Regions from separate parts of the Bacillus sp. XB1 genome, predicted to be linked through region 4. Evidence: riboswitches for the same ligand, from Rfam matches in the RefSeq annotation. Region 4 holds a riboswitch; each other region holds the start of a gene.
The links. A riboswitch is a leader RNA that binds a small molecule or an ion and turns the genes downstream of it on or off. The one in region 4 is predicted to bind thiamine pyrophosphate.
Positions count from the first base shown of each region.

Region 1: another riboswitch for thiamine pyrophosphate. It lies ahead of tenA (thiaminase II); the one in region 4 lies ahead of thiC (phosphomethylpyrimidine synthase ThiC).
Region 2: another riboswitch for thiamine pyrophosphate. It lies ahead of tenA (thiaminase II); the one in region 4 lies ahead of thiC (phosphomethylpyrimidine synthase ThiC).
Region 3: another riboswitch for thiamine pyrophosphate. It lies ahead of thiM (hydroxyethylthiazole kinase); the one in region 4 lies ahead of thiC (phosphomethylpyrimidine synthase ThiC).

Region 1 covers NZ_JBNRIL010000001.1:2,909,251-2,913,487, forward strand. Annotated here, with positions in the region: gene ACK1U5_RS14970 (ABC transporter permease) at 1-522, opposite strand, end outside; gene ACK1U5_RS14975 (ABC transporter ATP-binding protein) at 522-1,271, opposite strand; gene tenA (thiaminase II) at 1,240-1,935, opposite strand; TPP riboswitch at 2,021-2,124, opposite strand; TPP riboswitch at 2,185-2,296, opposite strand; gene ACK1U5_RS14985 (SH3 domain-containing protein) at 2,566-3,720, shown strand; gene ACK1U5_RS14990 (hypothetical protein) at 3,726-4,058, shown strand.
Region 2 covers NZ_JBNRIL010000001.1:1,131,260-1,135,496, reverse strand. Annotated here, with positions in the region: gene pdxR (MocR-like pyridoxine biosynthesis transcription factor PdxR) at 1-779, shown strand, start outside; gene ACK1U5_RS05760 (D-alanine--D-alanine ligase) at 784-1,698, shown strand; TPP riboswitch at 1,772-1,877, shown strand; gene tenA (thiaminase II) at 2,005-2,694, shown strand; gene ACK1U5_RS05750 (DUF3937 domain-containing protein) at 3,092-3,355, shown strand; gene ACK1U5_RS05745 (heterocycloanthracin/sonorensin family bacteriocin) at 3,909-4,237, shown strand, end outside.
Region 3 covers NZ_JBNRIL010000005.1:109,443-113,679, forward strand. Annotated here, with positions in the region: gene topB (DNA topoisomerase III) at 1-1,322, opposite strand, end outside; TPP riboswitch at 1,549-1,658, shown strand; gene thiM (hydroxyethylthiazole kinase) at 1,731-2,540, shown strand; gene thiE (thiamine phosphate synthase) at 2,556-3,215, shown strand; gene ACK1U5_RS24665 (anaerobic C4-dicarboxylate transporter family protein) at 3,330-4,237, opposite strand, start outside.
Region 4 covers NZ_JBNRIL010000003.1:88,342-92,578, reverse strand. Annotated here, with positions in the region: gene ACK1U5_RS21695 (DUF4870 domain-containing protein) at 1-182, opposite strand, end outside; gene lldP (L-lactate permease) at 478-2,139, shown strand; TPP riboswitch at 2,211-2,326, shown strand; gene thiC (phosphomethylpyrimidine synthase ThiC) at 2,439-4,199, shown strand.

The DNA.
Region 1 (4,237 bases), on a different contig from region 4:
ATAAGGAAGAGCAGATGGCAACTTTAATTTGAGAAAAATATCTCTTTTTGTTGCTCCATATGTAACTAAGAGCTCCTCCCATTCTTTTTTCGTACTACGCAGTCCATCATACGTATTGACCGCAATTGGGAAAAACGTAATTAAAACTGTGACAACAACCTTACTCCAAATTGTGTATCCAAACCATAAAACAAATAGCGGAGCAAGCGCAGTAATCGGAATCGTTTGTGAAGCAACTAATAATGGATAAAATGCTCTCTCCATCCATGTACTCGCATTCATTAACATCGCTAGCCCTACACCTAATACGATAGAGATAACAACACCTATTAAAACGACGTATAACGTTGCAGGTAAATGAACTGTAAATAATATGTCTTTTAGTTTCCATATCTTCATTACAATCGCAGAAGGTGACGGTAAAATGTACATCTCATCTACAATTCTTGCTCCTATTTCCCACACAGCTAGTAAAATACTAGAAAGTGTAATAGCAGGAACTAATTCTTTCAATCGGTTCATCACACAAGTACCTGCCTTTGTAACATACTAAGAAGCTCATCTTTCAGCGCTAATACTTCCGGTTTATATAAATCTTTTCGTGTTCTGTTATGATCAAGCGGTACAGTCCGCTCAGTCAAAGTCGTTATCGGCTGCTGTTCCACTACTAAAACTCGGTTTGAAAGAAATAACGCTTCTTCAACATCATGAGTAATGAATAAAATTGTTTTTTCCCACTCTTGCCATTGTTCAAACAACCATTCTTGCAAAGAGGTCTTCGTTAAAGCATCCAACGCACTAAATGGTTCATCTAACAGCAATATTTCCCCGCCTGTTAATAAAGTTCGAATAAAAGATACACGTTGTCTCATACCACCAGATAAATCTTTCGGATATTTTTTCTCATACCCTTGCAAACCAAATTTATGTAACAGTTCCTTTGCCTTTACTTGTGCTTCTTTCTTCTGTACACCTTGGCACTCTAGCGGCAGGGCAGCATTCTCAATAATTGTTCTCCACGGCAAAAGCATATCTTTTTGCGGCATATATCCTACAGGATGGTGCTTTGTTTCTGTCAGTTCTATCTGTCCAGTACTTACCTTTTCTAGACCTGTAATAAGGCGAAATAAAGTACTTTTCCCACATCCACTCGGTCCGATAATACTGACAAACTCTTTCTCATGTATAGAAGCATTTAATTCATGGATGATTGGTTTCTCATCGTAATGAAAAGAAACATTATGAAACTGTAGTATGTTCTTGCTCCTCAAATCCCCACATCTCCTTACGATAGGACATATCCCAGAATAAATATTCAAATCGACTGGAATATAAGAAAATCTCCTCTAATCTTTCTAGTTCTGTCTCAGACTTTCCAACTGCCATTTTATTTAATAAATCTATTAACCAAATACACAGATTACCGTATTCTTCCGAACTATATCCTTGAATCCACTCACCAAAAAACTCATGATCTCTTGCTCCAGGAATATCATTTAAACGCTTTCCAATTTCCCAATAGCTCCACATACATGGAAGAAGCGCTGCTATTAATTCCGCAAGTGTGCCATTTTGAGATACAGACATCATGTAATTTGTATAAGCTAAATTTTTAGCAGATGGTTTCGCAGACTCTATCTCCTCTATAGAAATTCCAAGTCTTTTTGCATATTGTTTATGGATTGTCATTTCGCCATTTAATATTCCATCAATTTGTTCAGCGAACTTTCCCATTACTTGTGGATTCGTTGCTTTTACAACACCAATCGCATATAACTTTGCATAATCTAGCAGATATAAATAATCTTGAATAATATAATACTGGAATTTATCTTTTTCTAACGTGCCATCTCCCATACCCACTACAAACGGATGATTATGACTCATCTCCCAAACCGGTTGCACAGTTTCTAATAATCTATCGCAAAATTTCATTTCTCTATCCCCTTTCAATATATGTATCTAAATAAAAAACCACTTCTATATATAAGAAGTGGTTACAGCAAATAAAGTTATACATTTATTCGATGTTCCACTTCCCTTCGCTAGTATTACCTAGATCAGGTGTTGTAAGGGTTAAGGATTATTCCTCTCTCAGCAAATCAAGCACCCCTAGTGGTTTCAATATGAAATTTTTAAATAAAAAAGCCCCGTTTCTATACGCAAAGAAACGGGGACTCATTGTTAGTGTCCGAATTGCTTCCCTACGCTAGCATAATCTAGATCAGGTAATAAAAAGGATCAAAGGCTTACGGCCTACTCTCAGCTGGCAACACCAGCTCTCCTAGCAAACTATAAAATTATCACTGTCAGTATAACACCCTAATAAGACATCATCAACTTTTTTAATTTTCTTAATTATCAACATAATATCAAAGTTATACAATACATACATTCTATTTTAGAAAATAAAACCCCAATTAATTGCATAAGAAGGAATCATTATCCTCAAAAAATTTATTTTTATATTGATTTCATATTACATTTATGTGAATACACCCACTATATTATATCTTTATACTATAATAAAATTACAACTATACAACTAGAGGAGGTCTCTATTCCATGAATATGAAAGCTACTGCTTTAACAGCAACTACTGTAGCGATTGCTTCTTTACTTCCTTCTATGGGTGAAACAAATGTACAAAAAGCAAACGCTGAACAATTATCTAATATTAAAACTGGGTATGTCAAAGTCGATCAAGTAGCATTACATACAGAAGATAACGTAAAAAGCACATCAATTGATACAATTCGCTTTAATACAAAAGTGAACATCCTTGAAACAACTAATGAGTGGTATAAAGTATCTGTTCATAATAAAGTAGGTTATGTACAAAAAGATACTATTTTACTAAAAAACAAACTTCATTCTAATGATCAATACATCGTTAATGCTAATGCATTAAACGTTCGCTCTGAACCTAATTTAGAATCTTCCATTTTAGATGTATTACCAAATGGCAAGTTTATTACCGTTCAAGAAGATCAAGGCGAATGGTATAAAATATCGCATAATGGCCAAACAGGTTACGTACAAAAAGCATTCATCTCTAATGGTTCACAACCCTTAGTAAAAGGAATCACCGTTCAAAATAATACAAAATATACTGTTGCAACACCTAATCTAAATGTACGTAGCAACGCTAGTACAAGTAGCGCTCTACTCGGTTCATTACAAAACGGTACACAAGTACAAGTAGTAGAAACTGTAGGAACTTGGTATAAAATTCGTTTTGGCACAGGATACGGATATGTAGCAAAACACTATGTAGTACAAAATCAACCACAAGCTAAAACAGATCAACCTTCATCAATTCCAGCTGCTTTCAAATTCCCTGCTCAAGGAAGAATTAGCTCAACCTTTGATATACGCTGGGAACAAATGCATTATGGTATAGATATTGCCGCTCCAGGAAACGTCTCTATCCAAGCTGCTGCTGCAGGTAAAGTTGTGAAATCTTATTATTCAGCTAGCTATGGCAATGTTGTTTTCATTGCGCATCAAATCAATGGGAAATTATATACAACTGTTTATGCTCATATGAAGGATCGCACTGTACAAGCTGGTGATCAAGTACAAACTGGACAATTAATAGGTCATATGGGAAACACAGGTCATTCATACGGGCAACATCTTCATTTTGAATTACATAATGGAGAATGGAATTTTGAAAAAACAAATGCAGTAAATCCACTGCCATATTTAGTTAGGTAAATTGTATGCCACGCAATATACCTCTTATAATTGAATACGTAGCCTTTTTAGGTTTAATCTGCTGTTTAATCATTTACAATACAAACATTGTATTTTTATCTATTATTATTGCTTTTGTTGCATTAGAAATTATGATGGAATCATTTCAAGTGCAACTAAAACAAAAAATTGCCCATATTTATAATGCTATATTTCTTTTGAGTGCTCTCATAACAAATATAATTAGTAATGGCTTTTATTTATCTACTGTATTTCCAGTATTCTTTATGGCTGTTTTATTATTTGTAGCTAGATATATTAATGTCCCTTATAAACAAAAACAAGAACAAGAAGCTTAGAAAGAGGAGACACTGTGTACCAATCTTTCAAAGATACTCCAATAAAATACATATTGAATTTGTATAAGAAAGCCAATAATTTTTTTGGTATACAAGGAAGTTATACTGAACAACTTCTCCTATATGGAATGTTGTTTCTTGTCTTAATCACTTTCTCCTTGTTTTACTAACAAAAAAGG
Region 2 (4,237 bases), on a different contig from region 4:
ATGGACTTGAAGTTCATGGGATTGATATGCATGAGGATGGTATTGATACGAATGAAGTTGAAAAAAGTTTGCGTGAAAAAGATTTTGATTTTGCTTATTTAATTCCTTCTTATCATAATCCAACCGGTATTGTTACGAGTTCAGAGAAAAGAACGGAATTGATGAGGTTATTCTCAAAATACAACGTTCCTATTATAGAGGACGGATTTAATGAAGAATTACGTTATTCAGGTTCACATTTAGCTCCATTATTAACTTTTGCTGGAGCTGGCAATAATGTGATTTATATTAGTAGCTTTTCAAAGGTACTTTTCCCTGGTTTACGTGTAGGCTGGATTATTGCAGATAAAGAGCTGATTCATTATTTAGAAAGCGTAAAAAGAGCAAGAACGATTCACACATCTACGCTAGATCAAGCTGTTCTGTTTCAATATTTACATGAGGGATATTTTGAGAAATATTTAAAAAAGGCAAGATCTGTTTATAAGAAAAAATATGAGTTAGCTGTCGGGGCATGTAACCAGTACATTCATTTCAAAAGAATGACTGGAGATGGTGGACTTCATTTATTTATAGAACTAGAAGAGCATATGAATGCCCGCACACTTTTACAAAAGTGTTATGAGAAAGGCGTTACGTTTTCACCTGGAGATGTTTTTTACTCTGATGGAGAAGGAGCGAACACTTTCCGATTAGGGTTTTCGCGCTTGAAAGAAGAAGAAATAGTTCGGGGAATTAAAATAATTGGTGATACATTAAAAAATGAAATTTGGAGTTGAGAAAATGAAAATCGGTGTTATTATGGGCGGGGTATCGTCTGAAAAACAAGTTTCAATTATGACGGGGAATGAAATGATTGCTCATTTAGATAAAAATAAGTATGAAATAGTTCCAATTACATTAAATGAAAAAGTGGATTTAATTGAAAAAGCGAAAGACATTGACTTTGCGTTGCTCGCGTTACACGGAAAATACGGAGAAGATGGGACAGTTCAAGGAACACTGGAGAGTTTAGGGATTCCTTATAGCGGAAGTAATATGTTATCTAGCAGTATATGTATGGATAAAAATATTTCGAAAAAGATTTTACGTTATGAAGGTGTAGAAACACCAGATTGGATTGAACTTACAAAAATGGAGGATCTAAATCTTGATGAGTTAGATAAGTTAGGATTTCCATTAGTAGTAAAACCAAACTCTGGCGGATCGAGTGTCGGAGTGAAAATCGTTTATAATAAAAATGAATTGATCTCAATGCTAGAAACTGTATTCGAATGGGATTCTGAAGTAGTAATTGAGAAGTATATAAAAGGTGATGAAATTACATGTTCCATTCTGGATGGAAAACAGTTACCTATAGTTTCAATTCGACATGCAGCCGAGTTCTTTGACTACAATGCAAAATATGATGATACTAGTACAGTTGAGGAAGTTATTGAACTTCCAGCAGAAATTAATGAACGTGTAAATAAAGCGTCACTCGCTTGTTATAAAGCATTAAAATGTAGTGTTTATGCAAGAGTTGATATGATGGTGAAGGACGGAGTTCCATATGTAATGGAAATTAATACATTACCAGGGATGACACAATCAAGTTTATTGCCAAAAAGTGCAGAAGCAGCGGGAATTAGTTATAGCAAACTATTAGATATGATTATTGAAACATCATTAAAAGTTAGAAAAGAAGAGGGGTTTTAAGGGAATTATATAACTAATTTTTTTGACAGTTTCACGAAGTATGCTATGATGAATACATTATAAAAACAAAATATTTATCCACTAGGGGGGCCTTTTATAGGCTGAGATCAAATGTGATTTTGAGACTCTTAGTACCTGATCTGGTTAATGCCAGCGTAGGGAAGTGGGAAAGACGTTGCTATTTAATGAGTAAATAAATACTGTCAATTTCACTTTCTTTACGCCTGTAAAGAAAGTTTTTTTATTTTAAAGCGTTAATAGCTGTGGATAAATATCTATATTTTATATATTATTGGAGGGATTTAAATGACTTTTTCACAATCGTTACGTAAAGAAGTAGATTCAATTTGGAAAGCGAGTTTTAACCATCCTTTTGTAAAAAAACTTGGTGAAGGAACGTTAGATTTAGCTAGTTTTCGCTATTATGTTCTTCAAGATTCATATTATTTGAGTCATTTTGCTAGAGTACAAACATTAGGAGCTGCAAAAGCTCTTGAATTAGAAACGACAGCTCGTATGGCACACCATGCCCAAAATACATATGAGGCGGAATTATCATTACATGAGAATTTTGCTAAAAAGCTAGGGATAACAAAAGAAGAAAAAGATAATTTTATTCCTGCGCCAACTGCATATGCGTATACTTCACATATGTATCGTGCTGCGTATGAAGGACATTTAGGAGATATTATTGCAGCAATCTTACCTTGCTATTGGTTGTATTATGAAATTGGCGAACGCTTAAAAGAGTGCCAGCCGGAAGAGCAAATTTATAACGAATGGATTTCTGCTTATGGATCTGATTGGTTCCGTACGCTAGTTGAAGAGCAAATTACACGTTTAGATACTATCGCTGAAAAAGTAACAGAGACAGACCGCAAGCGTATGAAACAGCATTTTATTATTAGCAGTCAATATGAATATTCATTTTGGGAAATGGCTTATACATTAGAAAAGTGGCCAGTGGATACAGACGTAAAAGACGTAATTGGATAAAGAATAGAAGTAATGTTATAGCTAGGTATGGATCATACCTAGCTATATATTTTTTCTTGTCAAATTTGCGTAAAGTCATTAGTGCTACTGATATGGCGAAATAGAATATCGATAATTTAGCTCATTTACTTGTCTACGCATTAACTGGATAAACTTCTGTCACATTTATTTTACAATCAAAGAACGTAAATGTTGGTGGTATGAAGTTAAATAAGAAAAGAAACCCGAGCTGTTAGCTGTAACGGAGTTGTTTTTTCTTTGCAGGAATTTCTAAATTATCATGGAGTGTTGTTAATACGATATGCAAATATGCATATCGTATTTTTTTGAGTTCTTTATGTGTTAAAATTAGATATAGAGATATGTAAATATAAAGAAGCAAAAGCAGGAATATCCAATGAATTTTGAGAGGTGTTATATGTTTACAAATAAGAAATTAATTCGATTTGGTTTATCGTTGTTTGTATTTTTAGGGATAATTAATTTTACAATCAGCTATTTCCAAACATATCTTGAAACAGCAGCAGATATTAAATGGGTAATTCCAGAAATTTGGAAAACTATTTTGCTAGATGTTCCTCAAGGTATACTTGTTCTTTTAGGCGCAATTGCTTTATATGATTTCACAAAAGAGGCATCACAAAAAGACGCATCAATCTAAGTGTGTCTTTTTTAATTAACAATTTCATAGAGAGCTTTGCTGGAGAAATAGAATGAAAAGCCCTAATTAGGGCTTTTTTTGTTGGAATTTCTTAACCGTCATAAAAACTGGTCACTTGGAGGTGTTATAGCGAAAGCCACTTACAGTACAGAAAAATCTAAGCAGCAGACGGAAATATATAGGATATGGATCATAATTATTGAGAAATTAATTGAACTTAGTAAGTATGAAGATATGACGCTAGAATTCATATTTTTTAATTTTTATTTATCTCGCTATTTGCCGGACAGTAAGCCCCCCACCTCAAAATTCAGCGGAAGCAAAGAAGTTAGGTAGGGGATGAACAAAACCCCACTGATTAAATTTTCACTTTATAAAAATGAGCCCATAGTAAAAATAGGTATATGAACAAGGTGCATCATCTAGTGATAAGTCATACTTTGTTGGTGTACGTATTGAACTTAGTTTATAGCGCTATTTCTACTTAGATGTAACGAACAGGAATATAGGGAAGTATCGATGAGGTTGTATTTTATAAACGGAGGTTATGAAAATGAATCAGTTTCAACAAGAACTACAAGCGTTAAGCCTTAATGATTACCGGTCTGGAAATATTGTCTATTGGGACCAGCAAAACCAATATCCATATTACTATATTGAAGATGCTGCTCGTCGCTGTGGCGGTTGTGGTCGTTGTGGCGGTTGTGGTGGAGGTCGTTGTGGCGGCTTCCGTTGTGGTGGCTTCCGTTGTATTGGTTGCTTCGGTTGTTTTGGTTGCGGAGGCTGTGGCGGCTGTGGCGGTTGTGGCGGCTGTGGTGGTTGCTCTAACTGTTTTGATGGTTTTACTGATACTACCGGTACTATTGTAACGTATGAATATTG
Region 3 (4,237 bases), on a different contig from region 4:
TCTTCAAATCGATTTTCGTATACTTCCTTCCAACCAGCATGTAAAATCGTTTTTCCGCGTGCAATGAATGTTTCATTGCCGACCTTTGTGCGTAACGTTAGTTGTTCGTATTCGAATGCTGGGAATAAAACAGCTAAGAAACGTTTTACAACTAAATCATAAATTTTGCGTTCTTTATCTGTGAATGCTGCGAAGTTAACGTATCCTTCTGTTGGAATAATCGCATGATGATCGCTTACTTTACTATCATCAACAAATGATTTGTTAGGTTTGATAGGCTTTTGTAATACTTTATGTGCGAAGGGACGGTATTCTCCAACACCACATGCTTTTAGACGTTCTGGAAGTGTTCCAACGATATCAGATGAAATGTAGCGTGAATCTGTACGAGGGTACGTTAGTACTTTATGCTGTTCATACAATTTTTGCATAATATTTAATGTTTCTTTAGCAGAGTAACCGAACTTTTTATTTGCATCACGTTGTAATTCAGTTAAATCGTAAAGACCAGGAGAGAATGACTTCTTCTGTTTCTTATCAATTTCCACAACAGCAGCATTTTGTTTATCTAAACTTTTTACAATACCATCGATTTTTTCTTTATTAAAACTACGGCTATTGCCATTTGCATCTTGCCAAGTAAGTTTGAGCTTCTCCATTGTTTGAGCTTCGATGCCGTAGTAAGTTTGAGCTTTGAAGTTCTTTATTTCATCCTCACGACTAGCAATCATAGCAACAGTAGGGGTTTGTACACGGCCGCAATTTAACTGGGCATTAAAGCGAGTCGTTAAAGCACGAGTTGCATTAAGACCGATATACCAGTCAGCTTCTGAACGTGCAACTGCTGAAGCATATAAATTGTCATATGCCTTACCTGGTTTTAAATTTGCAAAACCATCTTTAATTGCTTTATCGGTTACAGAAGAAATCCATAAACGTTTGATTGGTTTATTTAGCTTAACTTTATCGATAATCCAGCGTGCGACTAATTCCCCTTCACGTCCAGCGTCTGTTGCTACAATAATTTCATTTACATCTTTTCGAAGTAGCTGACTTTTTACAGCATTAAATTGTTTACCAGTTTGTTTAATAACCGTTAATTTCAAACGCTCAGGTAGCATCGGTAAATCTTCTAAATTCCACTTTTTATATTTCACATCATAACTTTCTGGATCTGCTAATGTAACGAGATGACCTAAAGCCCAAGTTACAATATATTTACTACCCTCAAGATAGCCGTTTCCTTTTTTATCACACTTCAGTACACGAGCAATATCTCGTGCAACGGAAGGTTTTTCAGCGATTACAACGCTTTTTGACATATTAAAAACATCCTTTCAAATTTCCATAAGTTAAATATAGCATACATCTTCTTGAGATTCAGTTTCGCTCCATATTTGATCGGTTTTTAGTGGGATGAACAAAACACTCACTGATTAAAGTTTCACTTGATTATGTTTATTGTTATATAGGTTGCTTCTATATTAAATAGAAAAGTAAAGAACTTGTTATTTTAGTAGAATAAGAGTAGACTTTGAAGTAGATGAATAATAAGCACATGGGAGTTTGTGGATGCAAACTGAGAGTATGACTAGTCCGTCATTGACCATTTGAACCTGTTGGATAATGCCAGCGTAGGGAGAGTGTAAAAGCACATGTTCAGGCACTTTGCGTACGCGCAAAGTGTCTTTTTGTGTATCTCCCATCATTATAGTTAGGAGATGAAAAGGATGAATATGAAAGAAATTAGTAAAGTAGTGGATTTGGTGAGAGAATCTAATCCGCTCGTTCATAATATTACAAATGTTGTTGTAACAAATTTTACTGCTAACGGTTTGTTGGCACTTGGAGCATCGCCTGTAATGGCGTATGCAAAAGAAGAAGTAGCAGAAATGGCTAGCATTGCTGGAGCGTTAGTATTAAATATGGGGACACTTCGTCCTGAAGAAGTAGAAGCGATGTTACTCGCGGGTAAATCAGCAAATGCGAACAATGTGCCAGTACTATTTGACCCAGTTGGTGCAGGAGCAACTTCGTATCGAACAGAAGTTGCGAGACATATTCCAGCCGAAATAGATTTAGCAATTATCCGCGGAAATGCGGCTGAAATAGCAAATGTTATTAATGAGAAATGGGAAATTAAAGGGGTAGACGCTGGTACTGGAAATGGCAATGTTGTAAGTATTGCAAGGCAGGCAGCAGATGAACTAAATACAGTTGCGGTCATTACTGGAAAAGAAGATGTTGTTACAGATGGAGAGAGAACTATTGTTATTCGAAATGGTCACCCTATTTTAACGAAAGTTACGGGAACAGGTTGTTTACTAACTTCTGTAATAGGAGCATTTGTAGCAGTGGAAAAAGATTATGTAAAAGCAGCAGTAGCCGCATTAACGTTTTATGGTGTAGCTTCGGAACTGGCAGCTGCTAAGGCGGTAGAAAAAGGGCCTGGTAGTTTCCAAATTGAATTTTTAAATCAATTAGCGAATACAACTTCAGGTGATATTGAGAAGTATGGGAAGATTGTGGAGTTAGAGTAAGAGGGAGTGAAAGAAATGGCACGCATTGAAATAGATAAAATGTCTAAGCTATTGCAAGTGTATTTTATTATGGGAAGTAATAACTGCACGAGGGATCCTTTAGCTGCATTGAAAGAAGCGTTAGATGGTGGAGTGACACTTTTTCAGTTTCGCGAGAAGGGGGAAGGTTCTTTAATCGGAGAAGATAGAGTGCGCTTTGCAAAAGAATTGCAGACGCTTTGTAAGGAATATAGTGTTCCTTTCATTGTAAATGATGATGTAGAATTAGCCATTGAATTAGATGCAGATGGTGTTCATGTTGGACAAGATGATGAAGGAATTACATCTGTTCGTGAAAAAATGGGAGATAAAATTATCGGCGTATCTGCTCATACAATTGAAGAAGCACGCTTTGCAATCGAAAATGGAGCAGATTATTTAGGCGTTGGACCTATTTTCCCAACGAGTACGAAAAAAGATACGAAAGCGGTTCAAGGAACGAAAGGGTTAGCTTATTTTAGAGAACAAGGAATTACAGTGCCAATCGTTGGTATTGGTGGGATTACAATTGAAAATACAGCGGCAGTTATAGAAGCGGGTGCGGACGGTGTTTCAGTTATTTCAGCAATTAGTTTAGCGGAATCTGCGTATGAAAGTACGAGAAAATTAGTTGAAGAAGTAAAGAGAAGTTTGTAGGGAAGGAAGTGTAGTATTTTAAGTGCTACATGAAGAAATAGACTGCCCAAAATTTAAACAAATATTTGATTAAAAAAGCACAAACCTTTTTAAATAAAGGTTTGTGCTTTTTCTTTAAAACATAATTGAAATTAAGAGCATTCCAATTCCGATAGAAGTAAATGTTGCAATTAGGCCCGGAATCATAAAACTATGATTTAATACGTATTTACCGATACCTGTTGTACCAGTACGGTCAAAGTTAATGGCAGCAACGATTGTTCCATAGTTTGGAATGAAAAAATATCCATTTACTGCAGGGAACATCGCAATCAGTAGCGCTGGTGGAATACCAAGAGATAGTCCAAGTGGCATTAAGGCACGAACTGTTGCTGCTTGGCTGTACAGTAAAATAGATAGAATGAATAGTGCGATAGCAAATAGCCAAGGTGCACTTGTTACTAAATGCTGAATCGATCCTTGAATCATATTTAAGTTTCCATTAAAGAAAGTATCTCCCATCCAAGCGATACCGAAAATAGCAACAACTGCTGTTGCTCCTGCTTTAAAGACGTTACCAGATACAATGCTTTCTACATTTGGTTTACAGAAAATAATAATAAGAGCCGCGATAGTTAACATAACCATCTCAATTGTGTTCGGCATGGAAAGACGGGCTAACTTCCCATCAACTATCCATCCTGGACGAAGTGCTTCAAATGAACCAAGAAGTACAACAAGGAAGGTTCCTACAAGGAAAAGGATAACTGATAATTTTGCGCCCTTTACACCTACAAATTCTTTTTTCTCTTCAAGCTTAGGAATTAATCCTTCTTTTAATCGTTTTAAGTATTCAGGGTCTTCATTTAATTCTTTTCCCATCTTACTAGCAACAAATGCAGCTATCATACAAGCGATGAAAGTAGAAGGGATACTTACTTTTAAAATATCTAATAAGGTGATTTTATAGTCAGCTAACATTGCTAAAAGTGCAACTGTTGCAGCTGATATAGGACTAGCTGTAATTGCTTGTTGGGAAGCAA
Region 4 (4,237 bases):
ATTCCTAGAATAGTTACGCCAATGAATGTAGCGATACTTGGAATGATGTGTGTCCATAGAGCACGTTTTGCATGTGGTTTTGTTTCAGCGTCTCCCACAATCCAAACGATAATAGGGAATAAGATAGGGGCAAATAGTACACTAAAGTATGATAACGCAGCTAATATTTTATTTCCGTTCATATATATCACCTCATGAATAATTTCTGTTGTTATACTATTATTATGCAATAATTTTGGCAAACTTCCTATCGATGAACATTACAAGAACGTGACGATTTTGTAAGATTTTCTGTTAAATAATAAAATTTTCAAAAAAATCTTTTTTAATAGAAATTGTTATGGTACAGTATAAATGAAAGTTGTTGAAAACGTTTTCTTAAACGTTTTTTTATTTTAGGCTTAAAGGTATGATGACCTGATAGTATATTGATGAGGTTATTCTATTTAAAAGGGGATTCTTTAGGGGGAGAGAACAATGAACACATGGACACAAGTTTATGATCCATTCGGAAACATTTGGATTTCGGCAGCGGTCGCACTTATTCCGATTATCTTTTTTTTCTTAGCTTTAGCAGTTTTCCGCATGAAGGGGTATGTGGCAGGATTTATTACAGTTGTACTTACAGTTTTAGTAGCGTTATTCGCTTATAAAATGCCGTTCGCGATGGCAATGGCAGCAACCGGGTACGGTTTTTTGTACGGGTTATGGCCAATTGCTTGGATTATCATTATGTCCGTATTTTTATATAAAATTTCTGTGAAAACAGGTCAATTTGATGTGATTCGTGCATCGGTATTATCGATTACGAACGATCATCGTCTACTCGTTATTTTAATTGGATTTTCATTTGGAGCATTTTTAGAAGGAGCGGCAGGATTTGGGGCACCAGTAGCGATTACAGCAGCGCTTCTTGCGGGTCTTGGGTTAAATCCTTTATACGCAGCAGGTCTTTGTTTGATTGCAAATACTGCACCAGTGGCGTTCGGAGCGATGGGAATTCCGATTACAGTTGCTGGACAAGTAACAGGTATTGATCCACATAAAATTGGACAAATGGCTGGGCATCAATTACCGTTCCTATCATTATTTGTTCCATTCTTTATCGTATTTTTAATGGATGGATTTAAAGGGATAAGACAAACGTGGCCTGCGTTACTTGTAGCGGGTAGTTCATTTGCGATTACGCAGTTCATTACAGCGACATTTTTAGGACCGGAACTTCCGGATATTACATCGGCACTTGTAAGTTTAATTAGTTTAGCGCTGTTCTTAAAAGTTTGGCAGCCGAAAGAAACTTATCAATCTGGACAAGCAAATAGTGAAGTAGCAGCAACAACGACAGTAGCATCGATGCCAAAATTAACGTTTGGAAAAGTAGTGAAGGCATGGTCCCCATTTATCGTATTAACGGTTATGGTAGTCATTTGGAGCCAAAGTTTCTTTAAGGCATTATTCGCTCCAGGAGGGGCTTTAGAAAGTCTTGTGTTTAAGTTTGAAATTCCAGGTCTGCATAATTTAGTAATGAAAGCAGAGCCAATTGTAAATAAACCAACGCCTTACGAGGCAATTCTGAAGTTTGATGTATTATCGGCAACTGGAACAGCGATTTTAATTGCTTGTATCATTTCCATGTTTATTTTGAAAATGAATGTAAAAGATGCAGCAGTGACATTTAAAGAAACGTTAAGCGAATTAAAAATGCCAATTCTATCTATCGGATTTGTACTAGGGTTTGCATTTATTGCAAACTATTCTGGTCTATCTTCTACGTTAGCGTTAGCATTAGCCGGAACTGGCGGACTATTCCCGTTCTTCTCACCATTCTTAGGCTGGATTGGCGTATTCCTAACAGGGTCTGATACGTCTGCGAATGCACTGTTCTCAAATTTACAAGCCATTACAGCGCAGCAAGTCGGCGTATCTGAAGTGCTTCTTGTTGCAGCAAATACAACAGGCGGTGTAACAGGGAAAATGATTTCCCCGCAGTCGATTGCGATCGCTTGTGCGGCGGTTGGTCTTGCTGGAAAAGAATCGGATTTGTTCCGTTTTACAGTGAAGCATAGCTTATTCTTCGTAATTATTGTTGGTATTATGACGTATGTGCAGGCGTATTATTTAACGTGGATGATTCCGTAAAGTGCAAAAGAAATAAACTTTTCATTTTTCAGATTATCGTGTATGATGGGAAAGTATTGAAAATTAAATCAGTGATAAACTAGGGGTGCCTAACGTATGCGTAGGCTGAGAGAGAAGCGCGTGAACTTCTTAACCCTTTGGACCTGATCTGGCTCGTACCAGCGTAGGGAAGTTAACGGCTTTACATAATGATGTCTTTATGAGCCAGGTCCTTATTTTTTTATGGACCTGGCTCTTTTTATTTTGGCATGCGCTGGCCATATCTTGTCCTTGTCACGAACAGGGGGGCAACAAAATTTATGAAACAATCTGTTTCAGCTGAGCAAATTGAATTGAAGTCGAGTTTACCAGGGAGTAAGAAAGTATATGTGGATGGACCACGAGAAGGTATGAAAGTGCCGATGCGTGAGATTGAACAAAGCGAAACGAATGGCGTTCCAAATCCACCAATCCGTGTGTATGATACGAGCGGTCCTTATACAGATCCTGCGTATAAGGTCGAGTTGGAAAAAGGAATTCCAACGCCGCGCCACTCTTGGATTATGGGGCGTGGTGATGTAGAAGCATACGAAGGGCGTGAAGTGAAACCAGAGGATGACGGTGTGAAAGTAGCTTCGAAGCATACACCTGTTTTCCCGCAAATGGATCGCCAGCCGCTTAGAGCAAAGCAAGGTGCAAACGTTACGCAAATGCACTATGCACGTAATGGCATTATTACGTCTGAGATGGAATACGTTGCGATTCGTGAAGGGGTAGAGCCGGAGTTTGTTCGTAAGGAAATCGCAGAAGGTCGCGCTATTTTACCAGCGAATATTAATCATCCAGAAGCTGAACCGATGATCATCGGGCGTAATTTCCATGTGAAGGTAAACGCCAATATCGGAAACTCAGCTGTATCTTCTTCGATTGCAGAAGAAGTAGAGAAGATGACATGGGCAACGCGCTGGGGTGCAGATACGATTATGGATTTATCTACAGGTAAAAATATTCATACGACGCGGGAGTGGATTATTCGTAACGCGCCTGTACCAGTTGGAACTGTACCGATCTATCAAGCGCTGGAAAAAGTAAACGGAATTGCAGAAGATTTAACGTGGGAAGTATATCGTGATACGTTAATTGAGCAGGCGGAGCAAGGCGTTGATTACTTTACGATTCACGCTGGTGTATTGCTTCGTTATATTCCAATCACGGCAAAGCGTACGACAGGTATCGTTTCGCGCGGTGGTTCGATTATGGCGCAGTGGTGTTTATTCCATCATAAAGAAAACTTCCTATATACTCACTTTGAAGAGATTTGTGAAATTATGAAGCAGTATGATGTTTCGTTCTCTCTTGGAGATGGATTACGTCCAGGGTCTATTGCAGATGCCAATGACGAAGCACAGTTTTCTGAGCTTGAAACACTTGGTGAATTAACCAAAATTGCTTGGAAACATGATGTGCAAGTTATGATTGAAGGACCTGGACACGTACCGATGCACTTAATTAAAGAGAATATGGAGAAAGAGCTTGATATTTGTCAGGGCGCGCCGTTTTACACACTTGGGCCACTAACGACAGATATTGCACCAGGTTATGACCATATTACATCTGCAATTGGAGCTGCGATGATTGGCTGGTTTGGAACAGCGATGCTTTGTTATGTAACGCCGAAAGAACATTTAGGTTTGCCAAACAAAGATGATGTACGCACGGGTGTTATTACGTACAAAATTGCAGCGCATGCGGCTGATCTTGCGAAAGGACATAAAACGGCTCATCAGCGTGATGATGCACTTTCAAAAGCACGCTTCGAATTCCGTTGGCGCGATCAATTTAATTTATCTTTAGATCCTGAACGTGCGATGGAATATCATGATGAAACGTTGCCTGCAGAAGGGGCAAAGACAGCTCACTTCTGTTCAATGTGTGGACCGAAGTTTTGTAGTATGAGAATTTCACATGATATTCGTGAATATGCAAAAGAAAATGATTTAGAAACGACAGAAGCAATTGAAAAAGGAATGAAAGAGAAAGCAGAAGAATTTAAAGAAGCTGGTAGTCATTTATATCAATAACATGTTACACCTCTTTACTTGATTGATCACACTGTAGT